2 regions of the Streptomyces sp. 891-h genome follow, and region 2 is predicted to be linked to the other one. Evidence: riboswitches for the same ligand, from Rfam matches in the RefSeq annotation. Region 2 holds a riboswitch; the other holds the start of a gene.
What was found. Region 2 has a riboswitch for glycine ahead of gcvP (aminomethyl-transferring glycine dehydrogenase). Riboswitches for the same ligand answer to the same signal wherever they lie in the genome.
Positions count from the first base shown of each region.

Region 1: linked by a shared signal. The riboswitch ahead of gcvT (glycine cleavage system aminomethyltransferase GcvT) and the one ahead of gcvP (aminomethyl-transferring glycine dehydrogenase) in region 2 are both predicted to bind glycine.

Region 1 is NZ_CP050693.1:2,217,067-2,221,472, forward strand. Features, by position in the region: gene HC362_RS09300 (hypothetical protein) at 1-586, shown strand, start outside; partial or broken gene HC362_RS09305 (AAA family ATPase) at 774-1,304, opposite strand; glycine riboswitch at 1,566-1,687, shown strand; gene gcvT (glycine cleavage system aminomethyltransferase GcvT) at 1,870-3,024, shown strand; gene gcvH (glycine cleavage system protein GcvH) at 3,165-3,545, shown strand; gene glyA (serine hydroxymethyltransferase) at 3,673-4,406, shown strand, end outside.
Region 2 is NZ_CP050693.1:6,671,676-6,676,081, forward strand. Features, by position in the region: gene HC362_RS29345 (DNA polymerase IV) at 1-1,537, shown strand, start outside; gene HC362_RS29350 (PRC-barrel domain-containing protein) at 1,453-1,830, opposite strand; glycine riboswitch at 2,011-2,108, shown strand; gene gcvP (aminomethyl-transferring glycine dehydrogenase) at 2,297-4,406, shown strand, end outside.

The sequences.
Region 1 (4,406 bases), 4.5 Mb from region 2:
CGGGGCCGACGGCGCCAAGGAGCAGAAGCCGGGTCAGGTACAGAAGCCCGGTCAGGCGCACAAGCCGGGTCAGGCCCACAAGCCCGGCCAGGCGCAGAAGCCGGGTCAGGCGCAGAAGCCCGCCGGGCCGCAGAAGCCGGCGAAGGGTCAGGAGAAGCCCGCGGGCCCTGAGGACGACCTCCTCGAACAGCACAAACCGGCCACGCAGCAAAAGCCCGCCCAGCCCAAGCCCGCAAAGCCCAAGCCCGTAAAGCCGGTCAAGCCGCAGTCGCACAAGCCCGAGCCGCAGCACCCCAAGGAGCAGAAGCCCGCAGGCCAGCAGCAGGCCGAGCCCGGTGACGCGCACAAGCCCGCACAGCAGCAGAAGCCTGCCCACCCCAAGCCCGCGAAGCCCGCGAAGCCCGCGCCCGGCAAGCCCGCACCCGCGAAGCCCGGCAAGCCGGCACCCGCGAAGCCCGGCAAGCCCGCCGGTCAGCACCCCGCGCAGGGGCAGGCGCACGGAAAGCCGGGCCAGGGCGCGGCGCCCCAGTCACCGGCGCTCCAGCCGCAGGCCCACAAGCCGCTCACCCCGGTCGGGGGACACTGATCCCGGGCGTCCTCTCAGCCTGGTCACTGGTGTCCCCCTCCGCGATCCCGTCGTCCCTCGCGGGCGGCGGGACCGCGTGCGTCGTCGGCCCGGCCCGCGCGGACGGCACGGTCGGCGTGAACGTCCGCGCGTGCGCCGGCCGCACATGCGTGGAGACCGCCATCGGCACGGAGTCGGGCAGCGCCTCGAAGCGCACGGACCGCAGCGTCTGGGCCGCGCCCCGGTCCAGCAGCACCGAGGAGACGCAGCCGCGCGGCAGCCGACCCGACTCGGCGGCGGCCCGCAGCCGGCGTACGGCACGCAGGTGGCGGCGGAAGGCGTAGGCGGACACCCGCCTGCCGCGGGCGCTCTGCCCGGCCAGCGCGTCCTCGGGTGCCACATCGAGCAGCAGCAGATGCAGCGACCTGCCGCGGCGCACCGCGTCCCGGGCCAGCCAGCGGCGCACCCAGCTCTGCGTACCGCAGTCGTGCACCACCACGGCGGCGCCGGAGCGGAGGGCCGCGCGCAGCCCCGCGTAGTGCGCCAGCCGTACCAGCGGCCGGTAGACGTCGTACGGCAGCCAGTGCGGCATCCGGCGCTCCCAGCGCTCTCTGGTGTCCTGGGAGTCGATACGGACCACGTCGCCGCACGCCGGGACCGCGGCTTTGATGAGGGTGGACTTGCCGCCGCCGGGCAGGCCGGAGACGACCACCACATCCCCTCTCCGATAGCACAGGGTCCGTACCGCCGCGGTACGGCGGAGGTCGTGGCGGATCACTGAGCGGGCCGAAGGGCCCGCCCGCGCGCTCCTCGGCCTTACGTCGGCACTGCACAGGCTGCCCAATGGATCTCCCCTCCGAGGGCGACGGCTCGGCCACCGCCTCCCCCCAGTATGTAAAGGAAAGGTAATGTGATTCAAGGCGAACAGCCCTCGCTCAGGGGCAGCCACGGCCCGCTCACCCGTGCGATGATGTGCGCACTCAACTCCATACCGGCCGTTCGAACCCGCGCGGGAGAGTCCCCGGCGGCGGCAGCAGTCATCGCACGTCAGCCGCACGCCGAGGCGCCGAAGGAGCAAGATCCTCCCTTGAATCTCTCAGGCCCCGTTACCGCGCAGGCTAGGCAGATCTGAAAAGCGGACCGTCGCGCCCACGCCCCGGCGCGGGCCGGTGGTCCCACCCAAGGTGCAAGCCGGGCTCCAGCCGTTCGGGAGCTGTCGGCGAACCTCTCAGGTTCCGATGACAGATGGGGAGGACATCCGCGTCATACCCCTTTGGGGACTCATTGGGACTCTGGGAGCCTGCATGACCGAGCCACCGGCCACCAGCAACAACGCCGCCCCGCGCAAGACCGCGCTGGACGCCACGCACCGCGCGCTGGGCGCCACCATGACCGACTTCGCGGGCTGGGACATGCCGCTTCGCTACGGCAGCGAGCGCGAGGAGCATCTGGCCGTCCGCTCCACCGCCGGCCTCTTCGACCTCTCCCATATGGGCGAGATCACCATCACCGGGCCGCAGGCCGGCGCGCTGCTGGACTACGCGCTGGTCGGCAATCTGTCCAAGCTCGCCGTCGGCCGCGCCCGCTACACGATGATCTGCGACGAGAACGGCGGCATCCTCGACGACCTGATCGTCTACCGGCTGGGTCAGCAGGACGAGCCGGAGTATCTGGTCGTCGCCAACGCGGCCAACGCGCAGACCGTCCTGGACGCGCTGGTCGAGCGGCAGGACGGCTACGGCGCCGAGGTGCGGGACGACCGCGACAAGTGCGCGCTGCTCGCCGTCCAGGGCCCGGCAGCCGCCGGCATCCTCAAGAAGCTGACCGGCTACGACGTCGACGGGCTGCGCTACTACGCGGGCGAGCGCGACATCGTCGCCGGCAAGCCCGCGCTCATCGCCCGGACGGGTTACACCGGCGAGGACGGGTTCGAACTGTTCGTCTCCCCCGACGACGCCGTCGCCGTCTGGGAGGCGCTGACGGAGGCCGGCAAGGACGCGAGCCTGGTGCCGTGCGGGCTCAGCTGCCGCGACACGCTCCGCCTGGAGGCGGGCATGCCGCTGTACGGGCACGAGCTGTCCACCTCGCTGACGCCCTTCGACGCCGGACTGGGCAGGATCGTCAAGTTCGAGAAGACGACGAACGAGGGCCGCTTCGTGGGGCGCGACGCGCTGGAGGCGGCCGCCGAACGCGCCGCGACCGCGCCGCCGCGCAAGCTGGTCGGGCTGATCGCCGAGGGGCGCCGGGTGCCGCGCGCCGGCTACCCCGTGGTGGCCGACGGCGCCACTGTGGGCGAGGTCACCTCCGGCGCGCCCTCCCCCACGCTGGGCAGGCCGATCGCCATGGCGTATGTCGACGCGGCGCACGCGGAGCCCGGGACGAAGGGGGTCACGGTCGACATCCGGGGCAGCCAAGAGCCGTACGAGGTGGTGGCGTTGCCCTTCTACAAGAGGGGCTGAGACCCGCCGCAAGGGGGCCCAAGATCCTCCACGAGAGGCGCCTGGCCCTCCCACCGCCGCCCGGGGCCGCGTTCGAGCCCCCCGTTCCACCTGCCAAGACCGTTTTCACTGCACCTTTCGCATCCGGGAGAATCAGAGTCATGAGCAACCCCCAGCAGCTCCGCTACAGCAAGGAGCACGAGTGGCTGTCGGACGCCGAGGACGGCGTCGCGACGGTCGGTATCACCGAGCACGCCGCCAATGCGCTCGGTGACGTGGTTTTCGTCCAGCTCCCCGAGGTCGGCGACACCGTCACAGCGGGCGAGACCTGTGGCGAGCTGGAGTCCACCAAGTCCGTCAGCGACCTCTACTCCCCGGCCTCCGGTGAGATCACCGAGGTCAACCAGGACGTGGTGGACGACCCGGCGCTGGTGAACTCCGCCCCGCTCGAGGGCGGCTGGCTGTTCAAGGTGAGGGTCTCCGAGGTGCCGGACGACCTGCTCTCGGCCGACGAGTACGCCGCTTTCGCCTCAGGCAGCTGAGGCGCCCGCCTCGGGTGACCGAGGCACGCCCCCGGACGAGCCGGCCCGCCCGCTCGTCCGGGGTCCGCCTCGGACCGCCCGAGGCCGCTTGCCCACTCCGCCGCCACTTGACAGGGACGGTTCTTCCATGTCGCTTCTCAACGGTTCTCTCCACGAGGTCGACCCCGACGTCGCCGCCGCCGTCGACGCCGAACTCCACCGCCAGCAGTCCACCCTCGAGATGATCGCCTCGGAGAACTTCGCTCCGGTCGCCTCCATGGAGGCCCAGGGGTCGGTCCTCACCAACAAGTACGCCGAGGGCTACCCCGGCCGCCGCTACTACGGCGGCTGCGAGTACGTCGACGTGATCGAGGACCTGGCCAGGGACCGGATCAAGGCGCTGTTCGGCGCCGAGGCCGCCAATGTGCAGCCGCACTCGGGCGCCCAGGCGAACGCGGCCGCGATGTTCGCGCTGCTCAAGCCGGGCGACACCATCCTGGGCCTGGACCTGGCGCACGGTGGGCACCTCACCCACGGCATGAAGATCAACTTCTCCGGCAAGCTGTACAACGTCGTCGCCTACAAGGTCGACGACGAGACCAGCCGGGTCGACATGGACGAGGTCGAGCGGCTGGCCAAGGAGCACCGCCCGCAGCTGATCATCGCGGGCTGGTCCGCCTACCCGCGCCAGCTCGACTTCGCGGCCTTCCGCCGGATCGCCGACGAGGTGGGCGCCTACCTGATGGTGGACATGGCGCACTTCGCCGGTCTCGTCGCCGCCGGGCTGCACCCCAGCCCGGTGCCGCACGCCGACGTCGTGACGACCACCACGCACAAGACCCTCGGCGGCCCGCGCGGTGGTGTGATCCTGTCCAAGAAGGA
Region 2 (4,406 bases):
CCTGCGTGGGAAGCCGGTGGTGGTCGGCGGCCTGGGGCCGCGCGGGGTGGTCTCCACCGCCTCCTACGAGGCAAGGCGGTTCGGGGTGCACTCGGCCATGCCCACGGCCCAGGCCAGACGGTTGGCGCCGAACGCGGCGTATCTGGGTGCGCGCTTCGGCCTCTACCGCGCGGTCAGCGAGGTGGTGATGGAGTTGCTGCACGAGCTGTCGCCTCTGGTGGAGCCCCTGAGCCTCGATGAGGCCTTTGTGGACCTGGAGGCCGGGGAGGCGCTGAAAGGGACGCAGAGCGGCACCGAGGGGGCGCGTCAGGTCGGTGAGCGGCTGCGGCGGGACATCAGGGCGGCGACGGGGCTGACCGGCTCGGTGGGGCTCGCGGGGTCCAAGATGCTGGCGAAGATCGCCTCGGAGCAGGCGAAGCCGGACGGCTTGGTGCTCATCCCGGTGGCCACGGAGCGCGGGATGCTGGCGCCGCTGTCCGTGCGGACGCTGCCGGGGGTCGGCCCCGCCACCGCCGAGGTGTTGCGCAAGGCCGGCATCACCACCGTCGGGGAGATCGTCGAGGCGGGAGAGGACGAACTGCTGCGCCTGCTCGGCAAGGCCCATGGCACCTCGGTGCACGCGATGGCCCACGGCATCGACGACCGTCCGGTGGTGGCCGAGCGGGACGCCAAGTCGGTCTCCGTCGAGGACACCTACGACGTGGACCTCACCGACCGCACCCGGGTGCGGCTCGAGGTGGAGCGGCTGGCCGAGCGCTGTGTGACGCGGCTGCGCGCCGCCGGCAGATCCGGGCGCACCGTGGTCATCAAGGTGCGCAGCTACGACTTCTCGACCCTCACCAGATCGGAGACCCTCCGGGGCCCGACCGACGATCCCGGGGTGGTCAGGGAGGCGGCGCTGCGGCTGCTGGACGGGGTGGACACCACGGCCGGTGTGCGGCTGCTGGGCGTGGGGGTCAGCGGGCTCGCCGACTTCACGCAGGAGGACCTGTTCGCCCAGGCTCAGGCGGCGCTGAGCGAGGAGCGGGCCGACGGTAGGGCCGAGGGGAGGACCGAGGGCAGCGGGCCGCAGCGTGCCCCCGGCCCGGCCGAGACGGAGGAAGCCGAGGGAGGCCACCGCGGGGCCGAAGGGAGCCACAGCGGGGCCGAGGGGCAGCCGCGGACGGCCCGCGCCGCGCTGGAGCCCGCGTCCGCCGTGGAGGAGCCGGGCGCGGCCGTGCCCGCCGACCGGCGCTGGATTCCGGGCCAGGACGTGTGCCACTCCGCGTACGGCAGAGGCTGGGTGCAGGGCAGCGGCGTCGGCAAGGTCACGGTGCGCTTCGAGGAGCCGGACACGCCGCCGGGCCGGGTGCGCACCTTCTCCGTCGACGACCCCGATCTGCTGCCGGCCGAGCCGAGGATGCTGGACGCGGACATCGCCGCCGCGCTGGCGGCTCAGTCCCCGCCGCCGGCTCAGTCCCCGGCGCCGGCGATCCGCCCGAAGTCCCGGTCCGGCGGCGGGGGAGTGTCCTCGTCCGCCGGGACGTCGAGCCCGTAGTGGCGGTAGAGCTGGAGCTCCTGCTGCGGGGAGAGGTGCCGGCCGACGCCGAAGTCGGGGGCTCCCTTGATCAGCGCGCGCTCGAACGGGATGCGCAGTCCTGTCTCGTCCAGGCTGGAGGGCTCCAGCGGTACGAAGGCGTCGCGGCTGAAGATGCCGGTGCGCAGCGCTGCCCACTCCGGCTCACCTGTGGCGTCGTCGAGGTACACCTCGTCCACCGTGCCGATCTTGACACCCTCGCTGTCGAACGCTTTACGGCCGATCAGGCTCCGCGGATCTATCTCGGTCTGCACGGGTCTCCTCCCACAGGGTCGCAGCGTGCTCGCCACGCTCGTCCTCACCAAGCTCGGGCTCGCCACGCTCGGCTCACCAATGCTCGTAATCTCCACGAAAAGGCACTTTTCGACGGATGGCTACTTGAGCGCACACCGGGTTACCACTCAAGGGGGCGCTGATACTCTCGAAGTGGCTGTCGACCCCGTGCGGGAGAGTCCTCCGGTGCAGCATCCGGAGGCGCCGAAGGAGCAACTCCTCCCCGGAATCTCTCAGGCTCACGTACCGCGCGGACGAGGTCACTCTGGAAAGCAGGGCGGGCCCCGGACCAGCGCCGAAGCCCCTCCTCACCGACGGTGTAAGCCGGGCGTCCCGCACCTGGGCGGCTCGGTGAAACTCTCAGGTCGAGATGACAGAGGGGGAGGCCGTCCGGGCACCCGTGGAAGGTGCCCCTCGCAGGTCGCAGAGACCAGGAGGCCCCCGCAGATGACTTCCCATCGCACCCCGCTCTCCGAACTGGAGAACGGCACTCCCTTCGAGAGCCGCCACATCGGACCCGACGCCGGCGCCCAGGCCAAGATGCTCGCGCAGGTCGGTTACGGGTCGCTCGACGAGCTGACCGCTGCTGCGGTTCCCGAGGTGATCCGCAGCACCGAGCGGCTCCGGCTCCCCGAGGCGCGGAGCGAGGCCGAGGTGCTGGCCGAGCTGCGCTCCCTCGCGCGCCGCAACCAGGTGCTGCACTCCATGATCGGCCTGGGCTACTACGGCACCGTCACCCCGGCGGTCATCCTGCGCAATGTGCTGGAGAACCCCGCCTGGTACACCGCCTACACCCCTTACCAGCCGGAGATCTCCCAGGGCCGGCTGGAGGCGCTGCTCAACTTCCAGACCGTCGTCTCCGATCTGACCGGGCTGCCGACGGCCGGTGCCTCGCTGCTGGACGAGCCCACGGCCGCCGCCGAGGCGATGGCTCTCTCGCGCCGGGTCGGCAAGGTCGGCAAGAGCGGCGGGGACGTCTTCCTGGTCGATGCCGACTGCCTGCCGCAGACGATCGCCGTGCTGCGCACGCGCGCTGAGCCGACCGGGGTGGAGGTCGTGGCCGCCGACCTGAGCGACGGCATCCCCGAGGAGCTGGCCGGGCGCGGCGGTGTCTTCGGCGTACTCCTCCAGTACCCGGGCGCATCGGGCGCGGTCCGCGACCAGCGCCGGGTGATCGAGCAGGCGCACGAGCTGGGCGCGGTCGTCACCGTCGCGGCCGATCTGCTGGCGCTCACCCTGCTGACCTCGCCGGGTGAGCTGGGCGCCGACATCGCCGTCGGCTCCAGCCAGCGCTTCGGTGTGCCGATGGGCTTCGGCGGGCCGCACGCGGGCTATATGTCCGTCCGCGAGAAGTTCGCCCGCAGCCTCCCCGGCCGGCTCGTCGGCGTCTCCAAGGACGTCGACGGCGAGCAGGCCTACCGTCTCGCCCTGCAGACCCGCGAGCAGCACATCCGCCGCGAGAAGGCCACCAGCAACATCTGCACCGCGCAGGTGCTGCTCGCCGTGATGGCCGGGATGTACGCCGCGTACCACGGCCCCGACGGGCTGGCCGCCATCGCCCGGCGCATCCACCGCTACGCGACGCTGCTGGCCGCTGGGCTGCGGGACGGCGGCGTGGAGATCGTCCACGAGCGCTTCTTCGACACCGTCACCGCACGCGTCCCCGGCCGCGCCGCCGAGATCACCGAGCGGGCCCGCGAGGCCGGGATCAATGTGCGCCAGGTGGATGCCGACCACATCGGCATCGCCTGCGACGAGACCACCGGGCGCGAGCAGATCACCGCGGTGTGGCGGGCCTTCGGGGTGACCGTGGCCGACGACCTGGACGCGCTGGACGCCGCGCTCGGTCAGGACGCGCTCCCCGGCGAGCTGCTGCGCACCGACGAGTACCTCACGCACCCGGTCTTCCACGAGCACCGCTCCGAGACGGCGATGCTGCGCTACCTGCGCCGACTGGCCGACCGCGACTACGCGCTGGACCGCGGCATGATCCCGCTCGGCTCCTGCACGATGAAGCTCAACGCCACCACGGAGATGGAGCCGGTCACCTGGCCCGAGTTCGGCGCGCTGCACCCCTTCGCGCCCGCCGAGCAGGCCGAGGGCTATCTGACGCTGATCCGCGAGCTGGAGGAGCGGCTGGCCGAGGTCACCGGCTACGACAAGGTCTCCTTGCAGCCCAACGCCGGCTCCCAGGGCGAGCTGGCCGGGCTGCTGGCCGTACGCGCCTACCACCGGGCAAACGGCGAGCCGCAGCGCACCGTCTGCCTCATCCCGTCCTCGGCGCACGGCACCAACGCGGCCAGTGCCGTGATGGCGGGGATGAAGGTCGTCGTGGTCAAGACCAGCGACAACGGTGACGTGGACGTGGCCGACCTGCGCGCCAAGATCGAGCAGCACGGCGACGAGCTGGCCGTCCTGATGGTCACCTACCCCTCGACGCACGGTGTGTTCGAGGAGCACATCACCGAGGTCTGCGCCGCCGTGCACGACGCGGGCGGTCAGGTGTACGTGGACGGCGCCAACCTCAACGCGCTGCTGGGGCTGGCCAGGCCGGGCC